Regions from separate parts of the Ketobacter nezhaii genome, predicted to be linked through region 1. Evidence: predicted binding sites of a transcription regulator. Region 1 holds the regulator's gene; each other region holds the start of a gene.

Region 1 (7,809 bases):
TCGTAATTAAACAAATCAATTTTGCGGAAAAAGGGCTTAAAGAAGCCCCCACCCTGGAAACAGAGACGCTGCTGTTGAAACCGAAAGAGTCCTTCGCCACCACCGACGACCGCGTTATCATCCGGCAAAGTGGTATTTACATTGAAGCAACCGGATTGGAAGCAGATCTGAACACCAACCGCATTACCTTAAGAGAAAAAGTAACCAGCATTTATGAACCAGATAAATCTTAACCGTCTTCTGTGCCTACTTTGCCTGTGGCTATCCGCTCCCGCAATGGCACTGGACAGTGACCGCAATAAACCGCTAAAGATCGTTGCTGACACAGCACTGATTGATGAGAAAAGTGGCATGGCTGTCTACACCGGCAGCGTTGTCCTGATTCAGGGTACCCTCAAAATAGTCGCGGATAAATTAAGCATCCAGACCATTGAAGGTAAAGTGGATAAGGTCATGGCAGACGGTGCGCCGGCCCTCTTTTCCCAGGTGCCCGAACCCAACCAATCGGAAGTGATTGCCAAAGCAAAACGCATTGATTACATGGTGATCGATCAAAAATTACTGCTAAAAAGAAGCGCATCCATTGTCCAGGAAGATAATATTTTCCGCGGGGAGGAAATTCTTTACGAAATTCAAAGCCAGCGTTTGCAGGCGCAAGGCGAAACCAAAGACCACAAACCCGGTGATATAAAGCGTCGCGTTGAAATGATATTACCTGCTGCAGCCGAACCAACACCGGAAAAGAAATAAAGTAATGAGTAGATTAACCGCATCCAATCTGGCAAAAAGTTACAAAGGCCGTGCCGTAGTCGAAGATGTTTCGATCTCAATAGAAAGTGGACAAATTGTTGGTTTGCTAGGTCCAAATGGGGCCGGAAAAACCACCTGCTTTTATATGATTATCGGTATCGTGCCGCAAGACAAAGGGCGCATCGTAATAGACGACACCGAAATCACACATCTACCCATGCACGGCAGAGCGTCGAAAGGCATCGGCTATCTGCCTCAGGAAGCCTCCATTTTCCGGCGGCTTAAAGTAAAAGAAAACATCATGGCTATTCTGGAAACCCGCAAGGATTTGTCCCGAGCGGAACGAAAACAAAAGCTCGATCAGCTATTAAAAGAATTCCACATTGGCCATATCGCCGACTCTCTGGGCATGTCATTATCCGGTGGAGAAAGACGCCGTGTTGAAATTGCCCGAGCACTAGCAACCGACCCGGCTTTTATTCTGTTGGACGAGCCCTTCGCCGGTGTTGACCCCATTTCCGTGGCGGATATCAAACAGATCATAAGCCAATTGAGGGATCGTGGTCTCGGGGTCCTGATAACAGACCATAACGTGCGTGACACTCTGGATATTTGTGAGAATGCGTTCATAGTGAGTGAAGGACATATTATTGCCGAGGGAGAGCCCTCTCTCATTCTTCAAAACCAAAAAGTCAGAGAGGTTTATCTGGGAAATCAATTTCAGATGTAAATGTTCTAAGCATTTTCAGGCATGTAAATTGCTTTGCTGCGCGACACCTCTTACAATTAGTTAGAAGGACCTACAGTGCAATCCAGCTAAGCAATTGATATTTATAGCAATAATGATTGATAGCAGAATCCGGGTGAAAGCGCATTGGATGGTGGCTTTTCATCGTTCAAGCAGTTGATAGAAGTCGAAACGGGTATCAATGAAGCCAACTTTACAGCTAAAAATTGGTCAACACCTTACCATGACGCCGCAATTGCAGCAGGCTATCCGCTTGCTGCAATTGTCTACTCTTGACCTTCAGGCAGAAATCCAAGAAGCACTGGAAGCCAACCCACTGCTGGACGTCGAAGAATCCGGTGACGACAACAGCAATACTGAGACCGATAACAAGACAGAGAAAACCGACAACCTGGCTGAATCCGACAGCGTGCCGGATTTCACCCAGGCGAGCGAAGTCAAAAGCGAAAACAGCACTCAATCCGCTGAAGACGCATCCGTCGATCTCGAAGGTAAACAAATATCAGATGAGCTTCCTGTCGACAGCGACTGGGATACCATGTACGACAGTTCGGGCTCCACCCTCAGCGGCAGCAGCGGCAGTGGTGGAGACGACGATGATTTTGACTATGAAAGCCGAAACAGCGCACCGGAATCCATCTACGATTCACTAATGTGGCAACTCAATCTGACTACCATGTCCGATGTTGACCAGATGATAGCAATGGCGGTAATAGAAGCTGTAGACAACAAAGGCTACCTGACGCAATCCGTTGAAGATATCAGGGAAAGCGTGCTGGCACAAAAAGACGTTATATCCGACCTGATCCGCTTACAGCAGGAAGAACTCGACAACCTGGGCATTGTCTTGCAACCGGACGAAGACGACGAAGGCCAGCCGATATCGCTGGAAGAAGTTGTCGCCGTGTTACACCGTATCCAACAGTTTGATCCCCCGGGTGTGGCCGCGCGGGACCTACGTGAATGCCTGTTAATCCAGCTGAAGCAAATGGACAAATCCGAGCCCTCCCGGGATGACGCCATCCTGGTGGTTGATACTTACCTGGAAACCCTCGGCTCCAGGGACTTTGCAACCATCATGCGCAAAGGGAAGCTGTCTGAGGCGCGGTTGAAATCAGCGATCTCCCTGATTCAGTCACTCAACCCCTATCCTGGCAGCAGCATCGAAACCGATGATACGCAATACGTCATTCCCGATGTTATTGTCAGCAAGGACAAAGGACGCTGGCGGGTGGAACTCAACCCCGATGCCACTCCCCGGCTCAGGGTCAACGGCAACTATGCCTCCCTGATACAACGAGCCGATAACAGCAGCGATAACACCTTCCTTAAAAACAATCTGCAGGAAGCCCGCTGGTTTATCAAAAGCTTACAGAGCCGCAACGAAACATTGCTCAAGGTATCCACCAAAATAGTGGAACATCAGATCGGCTTCCTGGAGCAAGGCGAAGAAGCCATGAAGCCGCTAGTGCTACACGACATTGCCGAAGCCGTGGGCATGCATGAATCAACGATTTCCCGTGTGACCACGCAAAAGTTTATGCATACCCCCCGGGGTATTTTCGAGCTGAAATACTTTTTCTCCAGCCATTTGAGCACGAATTCCGGCGGTGAATGCTCGTCCACAGCAATCCGCGCTATTATCAAGAAACTGATTGCAGCCGAAAACCCCAAAAAACCGTTGAGTGATAGCAAAATTGCCAACATACTGGAAGAACAGGATATTAAGGTAGCACGGCGCACCATAGCGAAATACCGTGAGGCCATGATGATTCCGCCCTCCAACGAAAGGAAACGATTGGTCTGACCGCGTGTCGAAGTTTACAGGTTTTCCAAGCGATGTTTCGACGAAACACCGCTTAGTCCGAAACCGGATGCAACGGGAAAAGCCGCAACTAGGTGAGTTCAGTTCATACGGTTGTAGTAAAATCTAACCACGATAAAGGAGTGGCCTATGCAAATTAACATCAGCGGACATCACGTAGACGTAACGGATTCATTGAAAGACTACGTATCCGATAAAATGCAGAAACTCGAGCGCCATACCGACGACATTACTAGCATCCAAGCCATACTCAGTGTGGAAAAAAACCGACAAAAAGCAGAAGCGCGAATTCACGTGAAAGGTGCTGATTTGTTTGCCAACGCCGAATCTGAAGATATGTACGCGGCCATAGACATGCTGACAGATAAACTTGATCGTCAGGTGGTCAAGCATAAGGAAAAGATGAAAAGTTGGTAATTCTTTAACCTGGAATAAAGACTTAAATATGGAACTGGCTGAAATTATTAACCCGCAAAGAGTCTTTGAAGACGTCTCCGGCGGAAGTAAAAAGAAAGTTCTGGAAACCGCTGCCGGGCTAATCGCCCAGCAGTGCCCCGAGCTGGACCCGAACGAATTATTCGACAAATTAATTTCACGAGAAAAACTGGGCAGCACAGGATTGGGAAAAGGTATAGCCATTCCCCATTGCCGGGCGAGCCACTGCAACAACGCCATCGGCGCATTCATCAAACTGGAGTCCGGTGTTGATTTTGACTCCGTCGACCGGGAGCCGGTGGATATGCTTTTTTTTCTGCTGGTACCCGAAGATGCCCATGATGAGCATCTGAATTTACTCTCCAAAATCGCCACCTTGTTTAATGATGACAGCCGACGCCGTGAAATTCGTACCGCGCATTCCTCACAGTCTATTTACGATGCTCTGGTAACGCCGGTATGAAACTAGTGGTAATCAGTGGTCGCTCCGGCTCCGGAAAAACCACTGCATTACACGTACTGGAGGATATTGGTTATTACTGTGTGGATAATCTTCCCGTGACTTTATTGCGGGACCTGATCGTCGAACTGTCCTCCCGCAAATCCCCACAAATTAAAGAAGTGGCTATCGGTATCGATGCCCGCAACAGCGTCACACAACTTGAAATGTTGCCCAATGTTTTACGTGACCTCAGCGCGGAGGGCATCGACAGCGAAGTGATTTATCTGGACGCGATGGACTCTGTTTTAGTAAAGCGTTTCAGTGAAACCCGCCGCCGGCACCCCATCAGTAACGATACCAATACGCTCAATGAAGCTATCGAGCGCGAACGCGATATGCTGCATCCGGTCGCTTCCAGTGCCAGCCTGATTATCAATACCAGCAAGCTCAACCTTCACGAGCTACGTGACCTGATAAAAAAACGGGTCGGTGCAGGTAACGAAGGCATGGCCTTGCTGTTTCAATCCTTCGGCTTTAAGAACGGCGTTCCGGGTGATGCAGACCTGGTATTTGATGTCCGCTGTCTACCCAACCCCCACTGGATTCCTAATTTGCGCAGCCAAACCGGGCGCGATCCGGACGTCCAAACCTTTCTGCAGGGGCATGAGCAGGTTCAGGAAATGCTGGACGATATCAGCGCTTTTCTCGTTGCGTGGTTACCACGATTTGTTGCCAACAACCGCAGCTACATGACCATTGCTATCGGTTGTACCGGTGGACAGCACCGCTCGGTTTACATTACCGAAAAACTAACCGAACAATTCAAACCAGATTTCCCTAATGTGCAGGCTAGACACAGGGAGTTATAAGCTGGTTTAATCCTCTGGGTAAAGCCTATCACTACGCTAAATGTTTCCACCCGATTGCGACCCCGGACGTTGAGCCCTAATCCGGCTTTTTGTAACAAAACCCATTGGCCCAGTCACTTATTTCGTCTGCAAGCCTTTAACATTTATCTGGGTGTGTTTGAGCTGGATCAAGTGCGGTAATTTAGTATGGACCTGGAAAAAAAGATAACGATCATCAACAAATTGGGACTGCACGCCAGAGCAGCATCAAAACTGGTCGCCACGGCCTCCCGCTATGAAAGCCGCATTACGCTTAACCGCAACGGTCAGGAAGCCGATGCTAAAAGTATTATGTCGGTGCTCATGCTGGCGGCCAGCAAAGGCAGCGAACTCAAAGTTCAGGTATCCGGCAAAGACGCCGAAGACGCCCTGTCAGACATTGAATCACTGATCAACAACCGTTTCGACGAAGCCGAATAATTCGACCAGTAACGCCAAGGCACATTCCGATGCTGGTCAATTCACCGGGCATTCATTAGAATGTCGCCGCACCCCCACTGCAAACCTAACGATTCTTGAATTGTCACACTAGACTTGTAAAAAGAGCAGGCCCCCTATTCCACCACAGGAGATGATCAATGGCGATAAATCATTCCAGCCTTGAAATTCAAGATCATCTTCACACCTTTCTGGACGCCCTTGAAAGCGGTACGTTTGATGATGTCCGACGCATGTTACGGGGTATGTCTCCGGCAGAAATCGCCAAGCTCATCGAATCCTCTCCACCGCGGGAGCGGAATTTGCTGTGGCAGCTCATTGATAAAGATGATGAAGGGGAAATACTTCAGTATCTTAACGAAGAGATCGCAGCCTATTTCCTGCGACACCGAAATACAGAAGATATTATCAGTGCCGTAGAAGGTTTCGATACCGATGATTTCGCCGATCTGTTGCAGGAACTTCCGAAAACAGTAATGCGACGGATTCTCGAATCGCTCGACGATCAGAATCGCCACAGAATCGAAACTATTTTGTCTTACGCCGACGACACCGCCGGCGGCTTGATGAACATCGACATTATCACCATCCGGCCGGACATCACCCTCGATGTTGTTTTACGTTATTTACGCAGGCACGAAACTCTGCCGGATACCACCGACAATCTGCATGTCGTCAACCGCGCCGGTCAGTTCGTTGGTTTATTGCCATTAACCAAGTTATTGATCAAAGATCCCGGCATGCTGGTTCGCGAAGCCATGGATGAAGCCAAAGCAATAACCGCCGTAACCCCGGCAAAAGAAGTGGCGGCCATGTTTGAACGGGAAGATTGGGTAACGGCTCCGGTGGTCGATGACAATGGCGTGCTCTTGGGCCGGATCACCATCGATGACGTTGTTGACGTTATTCTGGAAGGTGCAGACCACTCCTTCATGAGTATGGCGGGGATGGATGAGTATGAAGACACGTTTGCACCTGTTTTAAAAACCGCCCGCCGTCGCGCCATCTGGCTGGGAATAAATTTGCTGACCGCCTTTCTCGCGTCCTGGGTCATCGGTCTCTTTGAAGGCACGCTGGAGAAAGTCGTCGCGCTGGCGGTTTTGATGCCCATTGTCGCCAGTATGGGTGGCATCGCCGGCAGCCAGACCCTCACCCTGGTGATCCGCGGTATGGCGTTGGGGCATGTCGGTTCGGCCAACGCCCGCTGGCTGTTGACCAAAGAAATGGCGGTGGGCTTTCTGAATGGCGTCACCTGGTCCGTCGTGGTGGGAGTAGTGGCCACGATCTGGTTCGACGATATGATGCTGGGGGCAGTGCTCAGCACGGCCATGATCATTAATATGGTGGTAGCGGCATTAGCCGGCGCATCGCTACCGATGATCTTACAGAAAATCGGGATCGATCCGGCCCTGTCCGGCAGTGTGATCCTCACCACAATCACCGACGTGGTCGGATTTTGTTCGTTTCTTGGCTTGGCAACGATCTACTACACCTAGCTCGTTGCACTCATAGTTAAATTCTATGGATTGATTAGTAAAATCAAATCTCTAAGGTGATAGGCCAACTGACAAACGAAGCGCAAATCTGCTAGAGTGTGGCCTCTATTGTAGAGAGAGAATCGGGCCTGTCCGCAGGCTCACATCGTTGTTAACCAAATGAGGGGACATCACATGGCTTTCACTTTGCCAGAATTACCGTACGCAAAAGACGCATTGGCACCGACCATTTCCGCTGAAACCCTGGAGTATCATTACGGCAAACATCACCAGACTTATGTCGATAAACTAAATGGCCTGGTTCCCGGAACTGAATACGAAGGCAAAAGCCTGGAAGAGATCATCAAGTCTTCCTCCGGCGGCGTTTTTAACAATGCAGCACAAATCTGGAATCACACTTTTTACTGGAACAGCCTTAGCCCCAATGGTGGCGGTGAGCCGACTGGTGCCATTGCAGAAGCGATCAAAAGTGCATTTGGTTCTTTCGAAGATTTTAAAGCCAAATTCAACGACAAAGCAGTGAACAACTTCGGCTCCAGCTGGACTTGGCTGGTGAAAAAAGCAGACGGCTCTTTGGATATCGTCAACACCAGTAATGCGGGCACACCGATCACAGAAGAAGGCGTCACTCCGCTGATCACTGTGGATCTTTGGGAGCACGCTTACTACATCGATTTCAGAAATGCCCGCCCGAAATACCTGGAAGGCTTTTGGAATCTGGTTAACTGGGAATTTGCTAACACTAACCTGGGTTAATCGAGCCATGT
Region 2 (7,809 bases), on a different contig from region 1:
GGCGGGTTTGATTGGTGCGGTAACCGATTGGGTGGTGGAAGCCGTGGTCATCCAGATTGCGCAATGGCACCAGCAGGGATTCAACGCGCAGGTGGCAATTAACCTGTCGGCAAAAGACTTATCGCGCCCGCATTTGCTGGACCATATTAATCGCTTGTTGGTGCAAAATCAGCTGCCCGCGAATTCACTGTCCTTCGAAATTACTGAAAGTGAAATAATGCGTGATCCGGAAGAGGCGAACCAGCTGTTATTGAAATTCCGTAAAAACGGATTTGAACTGGCAATCGATGATTTTGGTACCGGCTATTCATCGTTGTCGCAGTTAAAACACATGCCGGTAACTGAGCTGAAAATCGATAAAAGCTTTGTGTTGCAATTAGCGAATCTGGAAAACGATAAAATCATCGTGCAGTCCACCATTAGCCTGGCTCACAGCTTTAATCTGAAGGTGGTGGCAGAAGGTGTGGAAGATGAAGCCTCGTTGGCGCTTCTGCGTAGCTGGGGCTGTGATTGGATTCAGGGGTTCTTTATTAGCAAACCGCTGCCTGCAAAAGAGGTCCTGCCCTGGGTAAATAATTATTCACAGAGCATAGATCCCACTCTCCAGCGCGCAACAACGCAAGGCCTTAAAAAGACTGGTCTATAATCAACGAATGTTGGCTTTTTTTGGACTCTGGAATGCCTTTACCCGTTATCCCGGCAAAACCTTCGATTTTAGTGTGTCTGTGTTCCGTGCTATGTCTGTATGCGGGCGAATCCGCCTTTGCCGGTCAGGGCAAATTGCAGGAGACTGCCGGTGTCACGCAGGTGGAAGGCAGTGGTGGGGGAGGTTTGGTGCCCTGGGCCACGTTGAGTGGCTACGATTCCCGCGACGAAACCGCGTCCGCTGTATTTATGAGCCGGGCCAGCCTGGACGATTACCGTCTGCAAATGTTTGGCGCCAGCGTGAGCCTGTACGACCGGGTGGAAGTCAGCTTGGCGCGGCAAACGTTTGAACTGCGCGATATCCCCTTCGGCCAGCGCGAGATTAACCAACAGATATTGGGTGTGAAAGCCCGCATCGCCGGGGATGTGGTGTACTCGTCGATGCCGCAGATCAGTGCCGGAGTTCAATACAAGGAATTACAGGACGATTTTATTGCCACGGCGGCGGGTGCAGACGATAGCGATCACGGTACCGATTTTTATGTCGCCGCCACCAAGGCGCATTTGGGTGTGTTATTTGGTTATAACCTGGTATGGAATGCAACGCTACGCGCAACCAAAGCCAATCAATTCGGTTTGTTGGGCTTCGGCGGTGATCGCAATGACGATTATGAAATCATGGCTGAAGGGTCGTTGGCGGTTTTACTCAGCCGCAAGTTTGCGTTGGGGGCCGAATACCGGCAAAAGCCGGATAATCTCAGTTTTGCCGAAGAGCAAGACGCATACGATGTCTTTGTGGCTTATATTCCCAATAAACATTTCAACATTACCGGTGCCTGGGTCAACCTGGGTTCCATTGCCGGGGCGAACGATCAAAGCGGTGCCTATCTATCATTAACCGGGTATTTGTGGTGATCAGAATGAAAAAAACAATTCAAGCCATTATGAAAACGGCCATCCTGATATCAGGCGCGCTGTTGTTATCCGCGTGTCAGTCGGTGCAAAATGAAACCACGCTTTATGACGAGCTGGGGGGGTTACCGGCAATCGAAAAGATTGTTGATGGTTTTATTTATGAGGTGGGCTTCGATGAGCAGATTGTGCAGCATTTTGAACAGACGGATCTGGATCGTTTTCGCAGCAAACTGATAGAACAGATATGCGAAGTCAGTGACGGCCCCTGCCAATACAGTGGTGATTCTATGCTGGATGTCCATGCCAATATGGATATCAACGAATCCGAGTTCAATCGCACAGTGGATCTACTGATCATGTCCATGGAAAAACACGGCATTCCCCAAACGACGCAGAATAAGTTGCTGTCCAGGCTGGCGCCGCTAAGGCCCGATATCATTTACCATTAGGTGAAACCCGGTATCGAAAATCACCATGGCGGATAATCAAACGCTAGTTGAATAATGCCCGATAAGACAGCGCTTCGCTCAGATGGACTTTGCTGATCTGCTCCGCTTGTGCCAGATCTGCCAGAGTGCGGGCCACCTTCAAAATTCGGTGATAGCCTCGGGCTGAGAGGCCCAGCCGGTTGACGGCTTGTAACGCAAAGCCGCTATCGGCGTCACTCAGCTGACAAAATGCATTCAGTTGTTTCGAGTTCAAATCGTGATTGGCACAACCTTGGCGTTGCAACTGAATCGCTCGCGCGCAGGTCACGCGATCACGCACCTCGTCGCTGGACTCCCCATGCTCCGGCTTTTGCAAATCACTGATGGGCAGGGCATCGACCTGGATGTGCATATCGATACGATCCAGTAGCGGGCCGGATAGTTTGCTTTGATACTTGCTGCAACATTGTTGTGGGTTGGTGCAACCTTCTGGCGGCTGTTTCGGATGGCCACACGGGCACGGATTCAATGCTGCGATTAATTGAAAATTAGCCGGATACACGACCTGCTGCGCCGCCCGGGAGATGGCAATTTCACCGGTCTCCAGTGGCTCCCGAAGCACTTCCAGCACTTTGCGCGGAAACTCAGGAAATTCATCCAGAAATAAAACCCCGTTATGGGCTAATGAAATTTCGCCGGGCTTGGGGTTGCTGCCGCCACCGGCCAGCGCAACGCTGGAGGCGGTATGATGGGGTGTCCGAATCGGACGTTGGAATAGCGGTTTCGGGTTGTATTGCGAGACAGAGTGAATGGCGGCGGTTTCCATGGTCTCCGCTTCTGTCATGGGCGGCAATATGCCCGGCAGTCGGGCCGCGAGCATGGATTTCCCGGCCCCCGGCGGCCCCATCATCAGTAAATTGTGCTTGCCTGCGGCCGCCACCTCCAGTGCTCTGCGCGCCAAATGCTGACCTTTTACATCAGCCAGATCCGGATAGCGGGACCACAAATCGTTTTCAACGTCCATACAGCGCGGGTGCGGGCTTAGCAACGCGGGGTTTTTCAGCCGACTGCATACCTGTAACAAGTGATCGCATGGATAGATCTGGCTGCTGGCGGGCAGTGCTGCCTCTGCTGCGTTACGCTGCGGAACAAACAACCCCAGCTTTGCTGCGGTGGCGGCAATGGACGCGGTCAACACCCCTTCCACGGGACGAAGCTCCCCAGACAGCGCCAGCTCCCCGATAAATTCGAACGGCTCGACGCTGGCCAGGGCAATTTGCTCTGAAGCTGCCAGAATACCTACAGCGATGGGCAGATCAAAGCGGCCACCGTCTTTGGGCAAGTCGGCGGGAGCAAGGTTAATGGTGATACGGCGTTGGGGAAAATCAAAACCGGCATTGAGGATGGCACTGCGGACCCGTTCTTTGCTTTCCCGCACGGCTGCATCCGGTAATCCCACCATATTAAAGGCGGGCAATCCGTTTGAAAGATGAACTTCGACTGTTACCTGAGGGGCATTCATACCCACACGGGCGCGGGTTTGTACGATGGCAAGTGGCAAAGGTAAATCCTTGAGTCAATATTACATATAGACACGACCATGTTAAAAATCAGCGCGGACAGGTCAGCTTCAGATCACATTGATTCGGAACAGGACTAGCCGGTTGTTTGCCGCCTTCCAGCACCGTTTGCATTTCCAGAAGGGTGTTCTGAATGGCCGGTGTATTCGGGCTGAGCCTGTTTGCACATTGCGCCGCCTGCACGGCAAGCGTCGGGCAGTCCAATGCGTCCAGGGTATAGGCAAAGTTATTCCAGCCTTCGGCAAATTCAGGATCCAGCTTCAGTAGCGCCAGGAAGCGCGTTTTGGCGTCCCGGGGCTTATCTTTCTGCAGTAGGTAATTGCCCATAGCAAACTGTGTCATGGGTCGTTCCGGCCAGCGTTTAACCGCAGCGGCATACGCCGGGTATGCGGCTCCTTCCGGCCCGGTTGCCTCCAGGTCCGACGCGGCTTTCAGAAAGGCTAAGGGCGTTGCTGTCGCCGGTATTTGGTGCGCGGGTAAAATGACGCGGCCCCAGCGTTGGCTGCGTAACCAGGTGGTGTTGAACAAGCGCATTCCGGTGATCAGTCGTGGATGCTCGCCGGAGCGTAGAATGAAACTGCGGGTATCCAGGTCAAAGCCGACGACGACGGCAAAATGCCACTTTTTATACCAACTGACTCCGAGGTTCTGAAGTGTGACCACCGGGTGTCCGGCTGCCACTTCCAGCATCAGGTCTTCCGGGGTGTTTACGGGATAACTGATAAAGCCTTGGCGGCGGATTGCCGCGTCCATTTCGGCGGGAAAGCTGCCGTTGGCATCGGGGGTGAAGACGGTGGGTGCCAGACGTTGCGGCGTTATATCGGCGCCATAGTAGTTCATTACCATGGCTAAAGAGGCGGGGCCACATTGATAATCGTCCTGCAACAAAAAAGGGGTCGCGGCTATTTCCGCGTGATTCAGGCCGGTTATTCGTTGCGAATCCAGCGTGAGGGGAGGGCTGAAGGAGCAGCCTGCTGTCAGCAGTACCATGACCGTGAGCACCAGGCTGATATCAGGCTTCAAACTGCGCCTAGTCAGTATTGATTGGCTTGATTGCCGGGAAAATGTTTGTGGTGCCCAGTAAATCCAGGACCACCAGTACGACGAAAACCAGTATTACCACACCCACGACGCTGGAGCCACCCGCTTGCATATCTTCCACTTGCTGATTAAAGGCAGTGAGTTCTTCTGCGGTCATGCTATCGACTCGGGATTGAACTACTGCGGGGTCGACGCCCATACGAGTCATGGTTTCAACGGCTTGGGGTTCCGACAGTCGCGATATCAATTGTTGACGGTCGTGGGAAAGCAGTTGTTGGTCGACTATCTGCCCAGTGCTAACAAAAGCCGCTTGAGCTGTGGAGTGGGTAAAGCCGATTAATACCATCATGGTAATCAAAAGGCGCGCCATATTTCGTTGTGTGGAACTGAATCGACTCACGTGATTCTCCTCTACCGTTGCCAACATTAATTTCATAAAGCGGCCTCAAAGCTCTGTGATGAGGCCTCTTTTTCGGAAAGGTCAGTAAAATTATCTAAATGTCGTCAGAGTAAAGTATCGACGGAAGTTACTTTTTTTATATTTTAGGGCGCAAAGTCCATTTGCTGATTGAGCTATTGTTGTTCGACACCCGTTTCCAACGTGCGTTCCAATTGGTCCAGCTTCTTCTCCATGGCTTCCAATCGGGCACGGGTGCGGGCCAGAACTTTGGTTTGAACGTCAAACTCTTCACGGGAGACCAAGTCCATTTTGGACATGGATTCTTTGATGACGGCGGACAGGTTGTGCTTCAGATCGGCGCCGATTTCCCCGATATCCTGAGGCATTCGCTCCGATATCAACTCTAAAATTCGGTTTACTAAGTTTTCCTGACGGTTCATGATGGCTCCTTCATGATGGTGCCGTGAGTGTATCACGGTGCAACCGGATTTCGCCAAAGGCACTATGCTGGTGTGGGTTGCACCAAATTGAAGCCTCTATTTAGCGCAGCGTGCTTGATTTTGGTGCGCTATAATGGTGCGATCATGACAACTTTCTTGCCATGTTTTATGGTTAACCCTTTGATTATAAGCAATTAATACTAATAGGCATGGTTTGTGCTATCCACAATGCATGTTCCGCGATTGGGCAGCGTGCTGGGTGTTTGCACTGAATTGCGAATAATTAACGGGACCATAGCAACTTTCGCTTTCGAGCATTAATAGGAGATGTTCTATGAAACTGGTTACTGCTGTAATCAAGCCATTCAAACTGGATGACGTGCGTGAAGCATTGTCAGAAATTGGGGTTCAGGGAATTACCGTTACCGAGGTCAAGGGGTTTGGGCGTCAAAAAGGCCATACCGAATTGTACCGGGGTGCGGAATATGTAGTCGACTTCTTGCCAAAGGTAAAAATTGAAGTTGCCACATCCGATGACCTGCTGGATCAGGTGATTGAATCGATTAGCAAAGCAGCCAACACCGGCAAAATCGGTGACGGCAAAATCTTTGTTACGCCATTGGAGCAGGCAATTCGCATTCGTACCGGTGAAACGGGAACTGATGCGATCTAACACTTAAAGCTTAAAAATCCATGCCTATTACTTTCTAATTTTGCGGAGGCAAGACCGTGGAAAACCAAATTTTTCATCTCCAATATGCGATGGACACCTTCTATTTTCTGGTGTGCGGCGCACTTGTTATGTGGATGGCAGCAGGCTTCGCCATGCTCGAATCCGGTTTAGTCCGATCGAAGAATACAACCGAAATCCTAACCAAGAACGTGGCGTTGTTCGCCATCTCGTGCATCATGTATCTGGTGTGTGGTTATTACATTATGTACGACGGATCCCTATTCCTGTCCGGCATAGCTGATGTCGACGTGACCTCGGTTCTGGGCGACTTTGCAGCTCGCGAAGACGGCTTTGAAGGAGGCTCTATTTACTCCGGCGCATCCGACTTTTTCTTCCAGGTGGTGTTCGTAGCAACCGCCATGTCGATCGTATCCGGCGCAGTTGCTGAGCGTATGAAGCTTTGGGCTTTCCTGGCTTTTGCGGTTGTTATGACTGGCTTCATTTATCCGATGGAAGGTGCCTGGACCTGGAATGGCGCTGATGTATTTGGTATTTACAATCTGGGTGACCTAGGGTTTTCAGATTTTGCAGGCTCCGGTATCGTTCACCTCGCCGGTGCGACTGCCGCTTTAGCCGGTGTCATTCTGCTGGGCGCACGTAAAGGCAAATACGGCCCTAACGGTGAAGTGCATGCGTTTCCCGGTGCCAACCTGCCACTGGCAACCCTGGGCACGTTTATTCTGTGGATGGGTTGGTTCGGATTCAACGGTGGTTCGGTTCTGAAGCTGGGCGATATTGCTAACGCCAATGCGGTCGCCATGGTGTTCCTGAATACCAACACCGCAGCAGCCGGCGGCGCAGTTGCTGCCCTGATTACCGCCCGTCTGTTGTTCGGTAAAGCGGATCTGACCATGTTATTGAACGGGGCGCTGGCTGGCCTGGTTGCTATCACGGCTGAGCCTTCCACTCCCACTGCCCTGCAGGCTACTCTGTTTGGTGCCGCCGGTGGTGTGTTGGTTGTGTTCAGTATCCTGTTCCTGGATAAGCTGAAGATTGACGACCCGGTCGGTGCGATCTCAGTACACGGAACCTGTGGTCTGTTGGGTCTGTTGCTGGTGCCTCTGACTAATAGCGATGTGTCGTTCTCGGGCCAGTTAATCGGTGCTGCGACGATCTTTGTCTGGGTATTCGTCGCCTCCATGATCGTTTGGGGACTCTTGAAAGCCGTGCTAGGTATCCGGATTTCGGAAGAGGAAGAATACGAGGGTGCGGATCTGTCAGAGTGTGGCATGGAAGCGTATCCCGAGTTTGTCAGTAGCGGTAAATAGTCGCTGACCGTGTTGTTACAAAGAAAGGCTCCTTAGGGAGCCTTTTTTCATTGTGTATCTGCTTTGTATTATTTTGGATTGTTCTTCTGCTCATTATTTGACAGGCTATAATTGCTTTTATAGTGTTCAGTTTCACATGTACATTTAGGAAGCAATTTGGTGAAAATTACAATATTGGCATGGGTCAGCCTGCTATTGGTGGTCAATGCTCAAGCCGAAGTCTATCGTTGGGTGGATGATGACGGGCGGGTTCATTTTGGCGATCAAGCTCCCCAGTCGGATCAGGTAGAAGCGCTGGATCTGCCCCAATCGGAAGCGCCGAAGCCAACCCAATCCGATGAAGCCTTTGCGGATGCCCA
Region 3 (7,809 bases), 780 kb from region 1:
AAACCCATGTCTCCGGCGCACAATACCACGACACGGTAAGGCAAGCCGAGCTTTTGCAGGATTGCTTCGGCATGACCGGTCAACGATTCGAGGGCTTGATAGGAGTCATCCGGCTTAACCAGTTGCACCATCTCCACTTTTTCAAATTGGTGTTGTCGTATCATACCGCGGACGTCGCGACCTCCCGAGCCCGCCTCACTACGAAAACAGGGCGTGTGGGAAACAAATTTGATGGGTAAATCCGACTCCCCATAGATGACATCACGACTGATATTGGTTACCGGAACTTCTGCCGTAGGGATAAGATACAACTCTCGCTCACCGCGTAATTTATACAGGTCTTCTTCGAATTTGGGTAACTGACCGGTGCTTTCTAGCGATTCCGGATTCACAAGATAGGGCACATACACTTCCCGATAATGATGTTCGTTCAGGTGCGTATCCAGCATCAATTGAGTCAATGCCCGGTGCATTCTTGCCAACGGCCCGTACATCACAGAAAAACGTGCACCGGAAATCTTGGCCGCCGTCTCAAAATCGAGGCATCCGATTTTTTCACCCACGTCCACATGATCTCGGGCTTCAAAATGAAAAGTCGCGGGGGTACCCCAAGTGCGTATTTCTACATTATCCGTTTCGCTATCGCCTGCCGGCACGCTACTGTGCGGCAGATTGGGAACTTCCAGGTGAAGTGAGCGAATTTGAGCCTGAAGCTGTGTCAACCGGTGTTCGCATTCGCTTAATTGCGTACCGAAGCTGTCAACCTCTGCCATTAGCGTCGATACGTCTTCACCTTTGGCTTTCGCCACACCGATTTGCTTGGATTTGCGCTTTCGCTCAGCCTGTAAATTTTCAGTTTCAACCTGGAGCGCCTTTCGCTGGTCTTCCAGAGACTGAAAAGCCGCTTTATCGAGTTCGAAGCCTCGTGCCCGGAGCGCATCTGCAACGCTATCTAGCTCATTTCGCAACAATTTTGGATCTAGCATGGTGTACGCTTAACTCGCTTGTATCTGAGATTGAGAATTTCGCCGTATTGTAACCGAATTAATCACCGGAAACTGCACTTAGACCTCAGCTATTCCTTTTAGAACAGGATCCGGGCCAGGACAACCCCAAGCCATACTCCGGCAAAACACAACACACAGCTCACCAGGACATTAATACCAGCCATCGCCATCTGGCCTTCTTCCAGCAGACGCACCGTTTCAAATGAAAATGTGGAAAAGGTAGTAAACGCACCCAGAAAACCGACCAATATCAGCAATCGCATTGGTTCTCTGAGATCCGCTGCCGAAAATATCACAATAGACAAGACGCCGAACAGAAACGACCCAAGCACATTTACCCCAAACGTACCCAACGGAAAATGACTGGTATTGAGCTGGTTAAGCCAGGATGACATCCAGAACCGACTACAGGCGCCCAACGCACCCCCCAAAGCGACCCAACAGAATTGTACCCAGTTCATTGCTTTGCCCCCTGTTAACATGCTTATTTAGCCGGGTTTGCTTTGATATCGCTTCCAACTGCTACGTTTGTCGAGTTCTTTAAGGTACGTGAGTTTTTCGCCGATTTTTATCTCCAGGCCTCGAGATACCGGCTGATACCAAACCGAGTTCTGGTGTATTTCTGGTAGATAGTTTTCGCCCGCAGCGTAAGCATCCGGATAATCATGGGCGTAACGGTAGTCAGCGCCATATCCCTGCTGTTCCATTAATTTAGTGGGGGCGTTACGCAAATGCAACGGCACCTCATGACTGGGTTCTTCCCGTATCTGACGCCGCAGTTGTTTAAACGCGGTATAAACAGCGTTGCTTTTCGGTGCAGACGCCATGTATGCCACCGCCTGAGCTATGGCAAGTTCGCCTTCCGGGCTGCCCAGGCGGGTCTGTACATCCCAGGCACTGAGTGCAATCTGCAGCGCACGGGGGTCGGCATTGCCAATATCCTCGCTCGCCATACGAACAACCCTTCGTGCTATATACAAAGGGTCGCAGCCTCCATCCAGCATACGGGCAAACCAATATAAAGCACCGTCCGGGGATGACCCCCTGACCGCTTTATGCAACGCGGAGATCTGGTCATAAAAAGCTTCACCGCCTTTGTCAAACCGCCGCACGTCCGAAGTCAGTGCCTGATTCACTACCGCATCGGATACCCGATCGACAGAATCCGCCTTCGCTAACTCGACACTGATTTCCAACAAATTGAGTGCACGGCGTGCGTCGCCATCGGCCGAACGGGCAATTTTGAGTAGTACATCAGGGTCAGCGGAAACAGACTCGTCTCCCAATCCGCGCTGCTTATCATTTAACGCCTGCGCCAGCAATTTTTGCAACGAGTCTGCCGGGATACTTTTAAGCACATACACACGGGCGCGTGAAAGCAGAGCGTTATTTAATTCAAAGGACGGGTTTTCAGTAGTAGCACCGATGAAAATAAAGGTTCCATCTTCGATATAAGGTAGAAAGGCATCCTGCTGAGATTTATTAAAGCGGTGCACCTCATCGACGAACAGTAAGGTTTTGCGCCCATAGCGTTGCTGCTCTTTTGCTTGATCTATCGCTGCACGTATTTCTTTAACACCACTCAAAACTGCGGATACTGTTAAAAACTGCGCCTCGACATAACTGGCAAGAATCATTGCCAGGGTAGTCTTGCCAACACCGGGAGGCCCCCACAGGATCATCGAATGCACATGCCCTGCTTCAATGGATTTACGCAAAGGCTGCCCTTCGCCAAACAAATGCTCCTGACCCACATAGTCATCCAGGGTAGTCGGTCGCATACGGGCTGCCAAGGGCTGCCATTTTTGTTCTTCCTCAAACAAACCCATGGACGGAACTACCTCTAGCCTTCTTCGATAACGTCAACAGAATCATCCAGATCCAGCTCAAAGGTCTGCGCATCAATGGGTTGGTTTTTCTGTTTTGTCTTGAATTCTATGCGCGTGGTTTGTCCGAGGCTGTCTTCCAGATACATGTCCCTGAGATCCTTTTTATAGAAGTGCACCCTGAGTAACTCGAACATCGCGTCTTTATTTTTGGGGCGTAAGTCAAAGCGCCACTCATCGGTATCATCAAAATGATACGCACTTACGGTAAAATTTTCGCTGATTTTGGCAGGGTCACCACTTAACAACAATGCCGGTGTATTTCCAACCTGCCTGTCCAGGGTCTTTTTGGTCGCCTGCTCAAGATCCTCATCAAATATCCATAAAACAGAACCATCAGAGACTATTGTCTGCGGATAGGGTTCAGCGGTATCCCAGCGAAATTGGCCCGGCCGCTGAACCCACATCTCCCCCGTCACATTCTGCAGCGCGTTCTGCTTGGCATCCATGACCCATTGTTCAAAAGAAGCCTGCATTGATTGTATCCCATTCAGAAATTCAATCAGCTTCGGGGTGGCTTTCTCTGGTGAAATATCCGCTGCTTGCGCCGTTGCAACGGTCAACCAAGACAAAAACAAACTGAACACTACGGGTTGTAACAAGCGCAAAAAGAAATTGGTTTGCATTAGTAAATTTCCATTCTGATAATTTATCCGGGTTCACCGTGAGGACGGTGCGATGACTTCTCTTTGACCGTTGGTACCCATTTCTGTTACCACACCTGCGTCTTCCATCGCTTCGATCATCCTGGCTGCGCGGTTATAACCGATCTTCAATTTTCGTTGAACGGATGAGATCGAAGCCCGACGGGACTCCAGTACAAAGGCAACGGCCTGATCGTAAAGCGGATCGGATTCCGAATCTCCCCCACCTGCGGCTTCGTCCCCCGGTGCGGGACCGGCTTCATGGTTGCCTTCCAGAATTTCTGACAAATAATTAGGCTGACCGCGCCGACGCCAATCATCACATACCCGATGCACCTCCTCATCCGCTACGAAAGCGCCATGAACCCGAACCGGCAATCCGGTTCCCGGAGGCAAATACAACATATCCCCGTGTCCGAGCAGCTGCTCAGCGCCACCCTGATCCAGTATGGTTCTGGAATCCACTTTGGATGACACCTGAAAAGCCATTCGAGTAGGCACGTTCGCTTTAATCAAACCGGTAATCACATCTACCGACGGCCTTTGCGTCGCCAATATAAGGTGGATGCCGGCTGCGCGGGCTTTTTGCGCTATCCGGGCGATTTGCTCCTCTACTTTCTTACCAACGATCATCATCATGTCCGCAAATTCATCTACAACCACGACGATAAAGGGCAGCACCTCAAGTTGCTCCGGTTCCTGACAATCCAGGTCCGGTTTAAACAGCGGGTCATCAATCGGCTCACCCGCCTTAATGGCATCCTTTACTTTCTTGTTAAACCCGGCCAGATTGCGTACCCCCATTGCCGCCATCAGGCGATAGCGTCGCTCCATTTCCGCAACGCACCAGCGCAGCGCATTGGACGCTTCTTTCATATCGGTTACAACTGGGGTCAACAAATGGGGAATATTGTCGTAAACCGATAATTCCAGCATTTTTGGATCGATCATAATCAAGCGAAGCTCATCTGGCGTCGCTTTGAATAACATACTGATCAACATCGCATTCAAGCCCACTGACTTACCTGATCCGGTCGTTCCCGCCACCAGCAAGTGGGGCATTTTCTGCAAGTCCGCAATCACCGGTTCGCCGGAGATATCCTTGCCCAGCGCCAATGCCAGAGGCGAACTCACTTCGTCGTATTGGGAAGACGATACCACCTCACTAAGCCGGATCATCTCGCGATCTTCGTTCGGAATCTCAATTCCCACCACCGTCTTGCCCGGAATGACTTCCACCACCCGCACACTGATTACCGCCAAAGAGCGCGCCAGGTCTTTTGCTAAGTTGGTAATGCGACTGACTTTTACACCCGCTGCCGGCTGTATCTCAAAACGGGTAATCACCGGCCCCGGCAGTACGTTCTCAACTTCCGCTTCGACATTAAAATCCCGCAATTTGATTTCCAGCAAACGCGACATGCCTTCCAGTGTTTCTGTGGAATAGCCCCGGTTGTTTTGTTTGTCCGCGGCATCCAGTAACGCAATCGCTGGCAACTCTCCGGATACCGGATTATCGAATAGACTCTTTTGGCGTTCTCTTTCTGCCCTGGCACTTTTCTCAACCTTTTTCGGTTTAGGTAATGCGATAACCGGGGCTTTGCGTTTTTCCTGCTGGGCTTGTTCTTTCTTCAGTGCAGCATGGCGCTCCTTCTGCGCTTTTTTGGCTGCTTTTTCCTGCGCTTTAGCAGCCTTCGCTTGCTCGCGCCTGGATACCACATCTTCCTTAGCATCGCGGCTTTGCTGCCATCGGCTGCGCAGATTAGCCAGAAAATCGATAAAACCCAATGTCAGCTTGCCAGTGCCGTCGATTACCTTAATCCAGGAAACATCCGTGAAAATAGTAAGCCCGATGAGGAATAAGGCTAACAATAGCAGGGTTGAACCGAGGGCGTTCAGGGCATGTAATGCGGCGCCACCCACTTCGATTCCCAGTATTCCGCCAGCCGAATTTCGCCCTGCAGAATCAATATGGGGTAGTGTGCCGTCAACAACATCAAAGTGGATATAAGCCAAGCCAGTGGCTGCCACCATCGTCATAATAAAACCAAGGAGCCGCAAACCGGCTAACAGCCAGTTCCAGGGCTTGCCTGCATCGCGAAACACCAACCAGGCGCGATACGCAATCAGCAAAGGGAATAAATAGGCCAGGTAACCAAACAGCGACATCAGAACATCCGCACTCCACGCCCCGGCTCTGCCACCCAGGTTGTGCACACTGCGACCGCTGCCCAGACTGCTCCAACCCGGATCCTGGAGATCAAAAGAGATAAGCGCAATGATCAAATAGATGGACAAAAAGAACAGCACTATCATGGCGCCTTCGCGCACCCCTTTGACCAGCACCTCAATCCAAGGTGCGGGTGGCGTCTGTCGTTGTGTCTGAGCTTTTTTCAAACAAAATTCCTGCCGTATGGGTCTATAAATCTGGAAGCTAAAATACTGATTTTAACGTAATATCAGCAATTTGCACGACATTCAGTAAATCCACTTTAAGTTTGGATCGCTTTGCGTGGCGCTCATTCTAACAGAGCCGGCAACACAATCTTACCTCCGGAAACGTTGATTCCGTCACTTAACGCAGGAAAAGCCATTACCCCTTCCATCGCCAGCCGACCGACAAAGGGTAACAGCGCACCGGAGAGGGCTTCCGACGCTGTCTTGGGCACCGCTCCCGGCAGATTGGTAACGCCCATGTGTAGCACGCCTTCGTCGACATAGACTGGATCCCGGTAGTCGGTTGGACGGATAGTTTCAATACAGCCGCCCTGATCAACCGAAATATCAACAATCACGCTTCCACGAGGCATCTTGCGGACCATTTCGCGGGTCACGATATGCGGCGCTTTTTGACCGGGTATCAGCACAGCCCCAACCAACAAATCAGCCGTTTGTAATGCTTGCTCTATCGCCCCTGCGTACGCGTATAGACCGGTAATATTGGGCGCCAGCCTTTCTATGGATTTGAGTGCTTCGGCGCTCCGGTCAAAAGCGATCACCTGTGCTCCACTGGCAGCAGCCACCGCAGCGGCATTCTGACCTGCAACTCCGGCGCCGATAATAACGACCCTACCCGCTGCGGTTCCGGTAACGCCTCCGAGCAATACCCCCCGCCCTCCCATTGAACTGTGCAGAAGATGCGCCCCTGCCTGCACGGCTACCCGGCCTGCAATCTCGCTCATGGGCGCTAATAAGGGCAAACCGCCATTTTCTCGCACGGTCTCGAATGCGACAGCGGTCAGCCCGATGTCACACAACGCTGCAGCCAGATCCGGATTGGGGGCCAGATGCAGATAGCAAAACAACAGATGCCTGGATTCGAGCAGGGCAAGATCCTGGGCGATTGGCTCTTTCACCTTCACAATCAGATCAACTGCGGCGTACAGCTGCTGTGCGGAATCCGCTATCACCGCTCCGGCTTGTTTGTATTCGTAATCACTGAACCCGCTCTTTTTTCCGGCTCCACTTTCCACTACCACCGGTACGCCCTGCTGTACCAACTCGTTCACTGCATGAGGCACCAGTGCGATACGGCCCTCCATGGGTTTGTTTTCTTTGGGTATGCCAACTTTCAACTGTTGAGCCATTGCCTCTCTCCGGTTAAAAACACCACCTGCAAATACACTATTAGCACATAGTCAAAGGCTATACCGCTGATTTAGAGGAACTATTTGCTAAAGGCACGGTAAATCAGTATAAGTTCCACATTTGATTCATATGGCAGACCCTCACAGCCATCTATAACGGAAGCCCGATTCATGAGCGAAACCAAGCATTGCAGACTACTTATCCTCGGCTCCGGCCCCGCCGGTTATACCGCTGCAGTCTATGCAGCCCGTGCTAACCTGAATCCGGTTATGGTCACCGGAATCCAGCCAGGCGGCCAATTGACCACCACTACCGATGTGGACAACTGGCCTGGCGACCAGGATGGCGTTCAGGGCCCTGAGTTAATGGAGCGCATGAAGCAGCATGCTGAGCGATTTGAAACAGAAGTTATTTTCGATCACATCAATAAAACGGATCTCAGTAAACGCCCCTTCACCCTCTATGGTGACAGCGCGACCTACACTTGTGATGCTCTAGTTATTTCTACCGGTGCCTCCGCCCGTTATCTGGGACTGGATTCGGAAGAAGCATTCAAAGGCAAAGGTGTGAGCGCCTGCGCCACCTGCGACGGATTCTTCTATCGTAATCAGAAAGTGGCTGTCATTGGCGGCGGGAATACGGCAGTAGAAGAAGCCTTATATCTCGCTAACATTGCAAAAGAAG
Region 4 (7,809 bases), 410 kb from region 1:
TTGAACGAGCTTAGTAATCAGCATTATTTCACTCTTTTATCCGCCAATTATTTTTTGAGGATCCACCATGGGCAGCATGCGATTGAACAGGACTTTAAACACACTGAAGAAAAGGGAGCAGGGGTTTACCCTGGTGGAATTGATTGCAGTTGTTGCGATTATTGCCATGATCGCAATCTATGTGACTATCGAGATAAACCAATCTACGGATGATGCCAAGGTCGGTTTGGCGACGGCGTTCCTGGCTTCGAATGTGCCCGGGGCTATTTCTTCTTATCGTTCCCGGCATAATGGCAGTTGTCGGGGGTTCGATGACGTAAATGTAGGCTCAAACGAAGACTTACCTGAATTGACGGGTGATACCGATGCAACTGCAATGAAGAAAAGGTTGGTTCTACGAGGATTGGCACCGACCACACCTTGGGATGATTTTTGGTCTGTAAAATACGAAGATAAATTAGTCATCATTGAATACCCGGTTAGTGGGCAAAATTCAAAAGAAATAATTGAAGACATGGAGTTCAATTTGACCGATGTAGGTAAAGTAATCAGTGTGACCAGTGACGAAGCTACTGGATTAACTGTCACCTACAGCTGCTCCTGACCCATGCACTACGTCGTCCAATATCTCGACTCCAAAGGCGAACAGGCCTCAATAAAAATTGAGGCCGGCACCCGCGAGGAAGCGCGCTGGCATTCCCGTATTCCCGAGCGGCGAATTATCACCGTGCGCGAAGATGTGCTGGGGCAGATCGCCTTCGCCTTGGAACCCCCGGGTCCGGACCGCAAAAACCAGGCGCTGTTTTTACAGTCGTTGAGCAGCTCCTTATCCAGCGGCAAAACCGCCAAGCAAAGCGTTGAGCAGTTGGTAACGAAAAATCGCTGGATCAAAATTGATAAAGAAAAACTTGAGGGCTGTGAAAGTCTGGCGGACTATCTGGATTTGTTTCGCTTCGACCATTTCGCGGTATTGATGGCGCGGGCGGCGGAGAAAGCAGGGGACTATTCATCGGCACTAAGACGCTCCGGTCAATACCTGTTAGCTCGTGAAAAAATCAAATCCGAAGTCAGTGCCGAGCTACGTACCGGCATTGTCTATATCTGTGTCGGGCTGGCGTTTTTCTTTCTGGTGCCGGCCTTTCTGGATCATTCACTTCAAACCCTGATGGGCACCGGCTCATCCGGCTTTATCAAACCGAACCGCTTTACCAATATTCTGATGGGCCTGGGGCAATTTACTAAATCCTATGGCTGGATTTTCCCCATTGCTTTCGTGTTGGGTTTGTTTTATCGCCGTTATGTGTGGGCACTGCTAAAGCGCTTGCCGTTGTTCAATTTAATGGAACGCAAGCGGATAGAAGAACGCTCCATCGAATTTATTTCCGTTTATGAAATGCTGCAGGTGGCTGGTTATGTGGATTCAGAAATTATCGCGGAATTAATGCACGCCAGCCGTGGGGAATTACGCAGTGTGTATCAGCGTGTCTATGCCCATCTGGCAAAATCGGAAGATTTAGGTTCTGCATTAACGGAAGAAGAGTGGGACGATTCCTTAATCGAAGCCATGCAAGTGTTTAACGAAGTGGATGATGAGCAGCAGGACTTTTTGCTGACCGCGGTAAAAGAAACGTTGCATCTGAAGAATGTACACACCAGCCGTCAGATCTCAAAGTTTTTGTCCCGTATTGGCTTTACCTTGATGGTGTCCGCAGCGGTTATGGCTGTTCTGGGTTTCTATTTGCCGTTGGCCGGAGCTGCCTCCAATGTCGGGGGCTAAATGCCGTCTCTAAAGCGGGCGTCACAAGCGGGCTTGACCCTGGTTGAATTGGTCGCCGTTATCCTGATGGTGTCGGTGATTGGTGTCTTATTGTCGTATTCCTTAGCGGAAAGCTTTGAAATTCAGCGAACGCGTGAGGCGGTAGAAAGGGCCAAAGTGATTGCCACCACTATCCAGTTTGCCCGTCGTTCGAGTGAGGATGTGGGAATTTACGAAGGGAATCTCGGCAGGTTTCTGAACGCCAATAAGGGCAGCGACGTTTGGGATATCCTGGGGGATCTGGACACGACCCGCGAAATATTGGACAGGCCCCAGAGCACTTTTTTCGATATTAGGGTAAGGCCGCATACTGTTTTTGTTTCGTTCTCAATGGACGATGCGCGATTCCAATCCATTCAGTTTCCGGCTGCCGCCCGTTCCATTGCCAACGACGCGGATGATAATTTTCAGTCAGTGCGTTATACCGTGATCCCGGATGCAGCACGGGGTTTGTTGGCGGCACACAGCCTTCACCAGTTCATGAATGAAAAAGAAGAGAAGTAGCGTTTAATGTCACTGAAGAAGCAAACACACACCGGGTTTACCCTGGTCGAAGTACTGGTGTCAGTGGCTTTGATTTCAGTCGTGGTGCTTTATTTTATTCAGCATCAACTCGAGAAAGTGCAGCGGGATACCGTTGAGGCACTGGCGCAGGATATCCTGTCGATAACCAATGCATCGGTTTCCTATTATGTCAGTACCGCCCATAATGTCTGGCCGAACCAGGAAGAGAACGACTGCGAGTTTTTGATGCAGACGTTAGTCGATGCCGATGCATTTCCAGCAAATTATATTGCGATGGCCGATGTCACCCTCAGTTTCAGCTGTGTGGAAGACGACGACATTGGCAGAGTGCTCAAAGTGACGGTTCTGTTCCCGGTCGGGGCTGGCGAAAATGCGGATATGTTGTTGTCTTATTTGCCCACATCAACCCGCCTTGACGACACCGCGGAGGGCAATCCGGTACTGGTACACTATGTTTCCCAGCCGCGGCGAGCCGCCCAAAGTTACGAATTCACCACTGTTACCCTGACAGACGACGGAGTGGGTGGCAGTGCGCCTTTTGAGGTGGAACAGCCGGAGTGTTTTAAAGCGAATAGCCAGCGGTACATGTTATTACCCCAGGCGGTGTGCAATCGGGGCAGTCTGCATGGATTGGGGGGCTTTTATTTTGAAGTGGTAGATTCAAACGCAAACCCCTGGATTATCTCTATGAAGGTCGCTGAGAGCCAGGAAACGAATAGCCCGGTTGACTTTGTTTCTGCACCGGCCTATTGCGGCGGTAGCCCTGTCGAGGTAGGGGTGATTACCTACTGCGAGAATTAAGCGCGCCAAGCCATGCGCTCTGATCTCGCAATGGGGTGCCGGGCTGGTATTTAGCCGCCGATGGTGACGGTGAGTGAACACAGATCCATAGTACCGTTATGCGCCGTGGTATCGCCGAAACGAGCAGCAGGCAGGTTACCGATCATAACGGTGGTGCTCCCCAGGGAAATAATATCCGGTGGCCCGACACACAGCAGCACATCGCCCATACGGGCAGCCGGAAGCCCTTCAATCAGCACGGTCAAATCTCCAAGCATGACTGGGCCACCCACGTGGGGTGGTACTCCACAAATGTGCAGGTCTCCAAAGCGGGCAGCGAGGGGCATAGTGTTCTCCTGAGGTACATGGTTTTAAGACATATTCTATAAAGACACCCGCACCGTAAAAATATTCTATTTTTTATAAAGTGGCGGGAAATGGCGTCCGGCTCTGTTTAGCCATCGCTTATGTCGTATACTGCAGGCTGAAATGCACATTGACCGAGGTGATTTATGCCACAAGACAGCCTTAAAGATGCGGTTGCCGAGCTCAGATCTCGATTGGATAAAGACGGACAGTTTCAAGCGGAAGATAAGGAAGCACTTCATGCGCTCGCGGTCCGGGTTGAGCTGATGATGAACGAATCCCGAGAGCATTGGGAAGAAGGGGTTATGGACGAACTGGAAAAACGGGTTATCCAGTACGAAGAAGAACATCCCGTGATGGCCCGGGTGATATCCCAGATCATTACCACCCTAAACGGAATTGGTCTCTAGACTTTTCGTTCGCTACCGATGCATTCCCAACAAATCGACAACCAGTTTAAAAATGGCATAGCCCTTGCTCTCCTTTTAAATACATAAAAATGCGGCAATTCGCGAAGTATTTGAAGGAGGGCGTTCATGCGCACGGAAAATGGTTCAAACGAAACTCTGAAGGCGACGACGGCAAAATCGTCATTTCAGAATATTAACCTGGATAATCAACTGTTTAACGTTGGCCGGGGTGATCAATCGTTTGATCAGATCTTCACCCAACAAAGCGCTGGGCGAACACCTTCAGCGGGTTCACAACGCCATAATGAGTCTTCATCTGCGTCAAAAAAGGCAAGCACGCCGGCGGAAAGCGGCAATTCATTGCCGGCGGACCGTCATCAACAACGTTTAGAAAAGCACCAGGCTACGAAGCAAGCCCAGGCAGAACGTCAGCAACAGGCCGCATTGCAGGACAGGCAGCAGAAAAAGCTGGATAGTGAGTCCAGGAAAGACGCGCGCGCGGCAGAAAAAGCCGAGCAGACGGCGGATCAGACGGCCCGCACAGCCGGGCACAAGGACGATACAGAGGTGGCCACAGAAGCGGTCACGGCTGAGTCAGAAGCGGAACAACCTGCCGCACCGGGTGAGGCCTCCTCCTTGGCAGGCAATACAGAAGGGACCGGTTCTGATTCCAGTTCCGAAACCGACACCGACACTAAAGTAGGTGTAGAAGCCAACGCAGACGCGCAAGCAACAGCCAACACTGAATCTGAAAAAGCCGGTATCAGCGCTGTTGAAGAAGCCAATGAGTCGACCGAGATGGAGGTTGCTAACGAGCTGTCGGAGTCGGGCCATGACTCGCATGTTGATGCTGATGGCGATAGATGGGTGGATACGGAACTTTTGGTGCAGCAGGATCTGGCTTCTAAGGATAGTGATACCGGTGTAGAGGGGGGTGCCGATTCCAAAACGGCGGATGCTGCAGCGTTGATTGAAGAAGTACTGGCTAATCCGGCACAGGAATCTCAACCCGCAACTCAGGCCGCGTCCACGGAAAAGGCCAGTCAGGCCGCGACAGTAAACCTGACGATGAATGGCAATGCCAGCCCCCAGAAAACGGATACTGCAAATACCATCGCGCAGAATAACCCGGATATTGCTGGCGCGGACTTGTTCTCCGAAGCCAGCGAGAAAATTACCGATGCACTAGAGGCATCGAAATCAGATACTGTCAAAAAAGCCGCTACCAACAATGAAGGTACGTTGTTAAGCCCGGTGCAGGAGCGGCTTGCAGCGCTGGCGAAATCCCTTGAAAAGCCCGCCAAAGAAGGCGCTTCCCCTTTCCAACGCAAAGCCAGTGAAGCTGTAGATGCAACAAAAGGCAGTACCTTCCAGCGTAGCGTTGATCAGCTAAGCCGATTACAGACTAATGCGGTTAAGCCGCTGGCTACGTCAATTCCAATGCCCATGAACCAGAAAGAATGGGCTGGGGAAATGGGCCAGAAATTAATGATGATGGTAAGCAGTAAGATTCAATCTGCGCAGATACAAGTAAGCCCCGGCGACATGGGGCCGATTGATGTCAAAGTATCGATGCAAAAAGATCAGGCTCACGTGGTGTTCACCAGCCAGGTTGCTCAAACCCGGGATGTGCTTGAACAAGCGTTGCCTAAGTTACGGGAAATGCTGGACCAAAACGGAATCGAGATGGGCAACGCCGATGTGCGCGACCAGGGTACCCATCAATCCGGGCAGCGTCAGGATCGGCAACAGCAGGGTCGCAGTGAGCACCACGAGTCAGTCGCCGCCGCCGATACCGGCGTTGAGCGGGTGTCTGTTCAGCAGGTGGGAATTGTGGATTATTACGCTTAACAAACTGACCTGAATCCTTTGCTGACAGACCTTTGGTCAGGCCCGGCCAGCCAAGCCCGGAATAGCCCGCGCAACATCAGTTCAGTCCGGCCCTGGTAAGTGGGCGGAGTTCGCCCTTCGCAAGAAGGATGAAATCTGCCTCACCTATTTTTTCTGTTTTTAATCTTCCCCTCGATATGGGTTCCGCGAAACTCTCTTTCAAATCCGTGGTAAAAATTTTTATTAGCTATTTCTGACACTTGGCAGGAATTTGACAGGCGTGTCCGGAATTCTTGACTAAACTGCTTATTGCAGGCCATTTTTTTGGCGGGATTGCGATGTGATCCAGTGCAGGTGAGTTAACCAGCTGAAAGTTATGATAAATATTTTTTGGTATGCGGCTTGCTATACAGGTTTTACGAGAGTGAATAAAGTGAATAGTGTCCCGTTGGTGGCAAGTATCGGGCGCGCAATCGGCAGGGTGGTTTATGGCAGACAACGAAGAAGAAAATAATAATGAAGAGGCAGCTAAACCCAAGTCAAAGTTGATGTTGATCATCATTATTGCAGTGGTTGTTATTTTGGCAGGCGGTGGTGGTGCTGCCTATTTCCTGCTTTCCGGTTCTGATGAGGGCGGCGACGCATCGGTGGAAACCGAAGAGCCGGTTCAGAAGCCTGCCATTTATTTTGATTTGAAACCCGCCTTCGTTGTGAATTATCAATGGAAAGGTCGTCAACGTTACGTGCAGATCAGTATTTCGGTAATGACTCGAGACGAGAACGTCGTCGAAACATTACAAGCCCATATGCCGTTAGTTCGCAACAATCTGGTGATGATTTTGGGGGCACAGGATTTTGAAGTATTACGGACACCGGAAGGAAAAGAAGCAGTACGAGAAAGTGTGCTGGAAGAAGTGCAGCGAATACTGACAGAAGAAATGGGTGAACCGGGAATTGAAAAGGTTCTGTTTACTAATTTTGTGATGCAATAGGGTAACGACAGCGCGCCATGGCAGTTCAGGATTTATTATCACAAGACGAAATTGATGCTCTGTTACACGGGGTTGATGACGGCGACATAGAAACCGGCGGTGACGAACCGGATGGTGGTATTCAGTCCTATGATTTGAGTACGCAAGACCGGATAGTGCGCGGGCGCATGCCCACCCTGGAAATGGTCAACGAACGATTCGCCCGCTATACCCGCATAAGCATGTTTAATTTGTTACGCCGGACAGCGGACGTGGCAGTGGGTGGCGTTCAGGTGTTGAAATTTGGCGAGTACGTACACAGTCTCTACGTGCCGACTTCACTGAATATGATTCGAATCAAACCGCTCAAGGGCACTGCGTTATTTATTCTGGATGCCAAGCTGGTATTTAAACTGGTGGACAACTTTTTTGGTGGCGATGGACGACACGTCAAGATTGAAGGGCGTGAATTCACACCGACTGAAAACCGCGTGGTGCAAATGGTTCTGCAGCAGGCCTTTATTGATATGCAGGAAGCGTGGAAAGCCGTGTTGCCGGTGAAATTCGATTTTCTGAGTTCAGAAGTAAATCCCTCGCTCGCTAATATCGTGAGCCCCAGTGAAGTGGTGGTGGTGAACTCATTTCACGTCGAGCTGGATGGTGGTGGTGGAGAAATGCATTTGACCCTACCGTATTCGATGATTGAGCCCTTACGTGAAGTGCTGGATGCCGGTGTGCAGAGTGATGTCGGTGATCAGGATGAGCGGTGGATGAATTCGCTTCGGGATGAAGTAATGGGAGCGAAGGTCACCCTGAAAGGTAAATTACTCGACAAAAAAATTCGCTTAACGGATTTAGCCAAGATGAAAAAAGGCGACATCATTCCGATAGAAATGCCCGAGAGTTTGTTAATGCTGGCCAATGGCATTCCGGCATTTCGTGGCAAATTGGGTGAAGCCAATGGCAACCTGGCATTGAAAGTGGTGGGACGAGTTGAACGCCCCTCTTCGGAAGTGGGTAAAGAATCGAGGCTTTCCTGGTTAAAAGAACAGGTTAAGCTCGATGACGAATAAATTCACGAAATAGCGGTGTAGATGATGAGCGAAGACGA

What was found. Region 1 encodes sigma-54, which starts transcription at its own class of promoters, with help from an activator protein. Its sites were predicted from a motif close to ANTGGCATNNANNTTGCTNT; they were not measured.
Region 2: a site for sigma-54 is predicted at 5,653-5,672, ahead of glnK (P-II family nitrogen regulator). Genes of this name have one in related genera too.
Region 3: a site for sigma-54 is predicted at 5,997-6,016, ahead of FT643_RS00375 (DNA translocase FtsK). Genes of this name have one in related genera too.
Region 4: a site for sigma-54 is predicted at 3,949-3,968, ahead of FT643_RS02040 (flagellar hook-length control protein FliK). Genes of this name have one in related genera too.

What each region holds. Positions count from the first base shown of each region.
Region 1 is NZ_VRKW01000001.1:857,887-865,695, forward strand. It holds gene lptC (LPS export ABC transporter periplasmic protein LptC) at 1-233, shown strand, start outside; gene lptA (lipopolysaccharide transport periplasmic protein LptA) at 214-750, shown strand; gene lptB (LPS export ABC transporter ATP-binding protein) at 755-1,480, shown strand; gene FT643_RS03735 (RNA polymerase factor sigma-54) at 1,680-3,305, shown strand; gene hpf (ribosome hibernation-promoting factor, HPF/YfiA family) at 3,453-3,740, shown strand; gene ptsN (PTS IIA-like nitrogen regulatory protein PtsN) at 3,769-4,221, shown strand; gene rapZ (RNase adapter RapZ) at 4,218-5,069, shown strand; gene FT643_RS03755 (HPr family phosphocarrier protein) at 5,256-5,528, shown strand; gene mgtE (magnesium transporter) at 5,687-7,042, shown strand; gene sodB (superoxide dismutase [Fe]) at 7,217-7,798, shown strand.
Region 2 is NZ_VRKW01000017.1:59,463-67,271, reverse strand. It holds gene FT643_RS20450 (putative bifunctional diguanylate cyclase/phosphodiesterase) at 1-646, shown strand, start outside; gene FT643_RS20445 (DUF3034 family protein) at 679-1,560, shown strand; gene FT643_RS20440 (group I truncated hemoglobin) at 1,566-2,009, shown strand; gene FT643_RS20435 (YifB family Mg chelatase-like AAA ATPase) at 2,053-3,549, opposite strand; gene FT643_RS20430 (PA2778 family cysteine peptidase) at 3,599-4,591, opposite strand; gene FT643_RS20425 (PA2779 family protein) at 4,599-5,009, opposite strand; gene FT643_RS20420 (accessory factor UbiK family protein) at 5,183-5,449, opposite strand; gene glnK (P-II family nitrogen regulator) at 5,784-6,122, shown strand; gene FT643_RS20410 (ammonium transporter) at 6,212-7,450, shown strand; gene FT643_RS20405 (DUF4124 domain-containing protein) at 7,610-7,809, shown strand, end outside.
Region 3 is NZ_VRKW01000001.1:77,434-85,242, forward strand. It holds gene serS (serine--tRNA ligase) at 1-986, opposite strand, end outside; gene crcB (fluoride efflux transporter CrcB) at 1,085-1,468, opposite strand; gene FT643_RS00365 (replication-associated recombination protein A) at 1,496-2,836, opposite strand; gene lolA (outer membrane lipoprotein chaperone LolA) at 2,851-3,519, opposite strand; gene FT643_RS00375 (DNA translocase FtsK) at 3,553-5,934, opposite strand; gene FT643_RS00380 (alanine dehydrogenase) at 6,057-7,124, opposite strand; gene trxB (thioredoxin-disulfide reductase) at 7,296-7,809, shown strand, end outside.
Region 4 is NZ_VRKW01000001.1:443,810-451,618, reverse strand. It holds gene FT643_RS02075 (GspE/PulE family protein) at 1-14, shown strand, start outside; gene FT643_RS02070 (type II secretion system protein) at 68-604, shown strand; gene FT643_RS02065 (type II secretion system F family protein) at 608-1,777, shown strand; gene FT643_RS02060 (pilus assembly FimT family protein) at 1,778-2,320, shown strand; gene FT643_RS02055 (type II secretion system protein) at 2,327-3,142, shown strand; gene FT643_RS02050 (PAAR domain-containing protein) at 3,193-3,468, opposite strand; gene FT643_RS02045 (DUF4404 family protein) at 3,634-3,897, shown strand; gene FT643_RS02040 (flagellar hook-length control protein FliK) at 4,024-5,748, shown strand; gene fliL (flagellar basal body-associated protein FliL) at 6,216-6,719, shown strand; partial or broken gene fliM (flagellar motor switch protein FliM) at 6,737-7,699, shown strand; gene fliN (flagellar motor switch protein FliN) at 7,796-7,809, shown strand, end outside.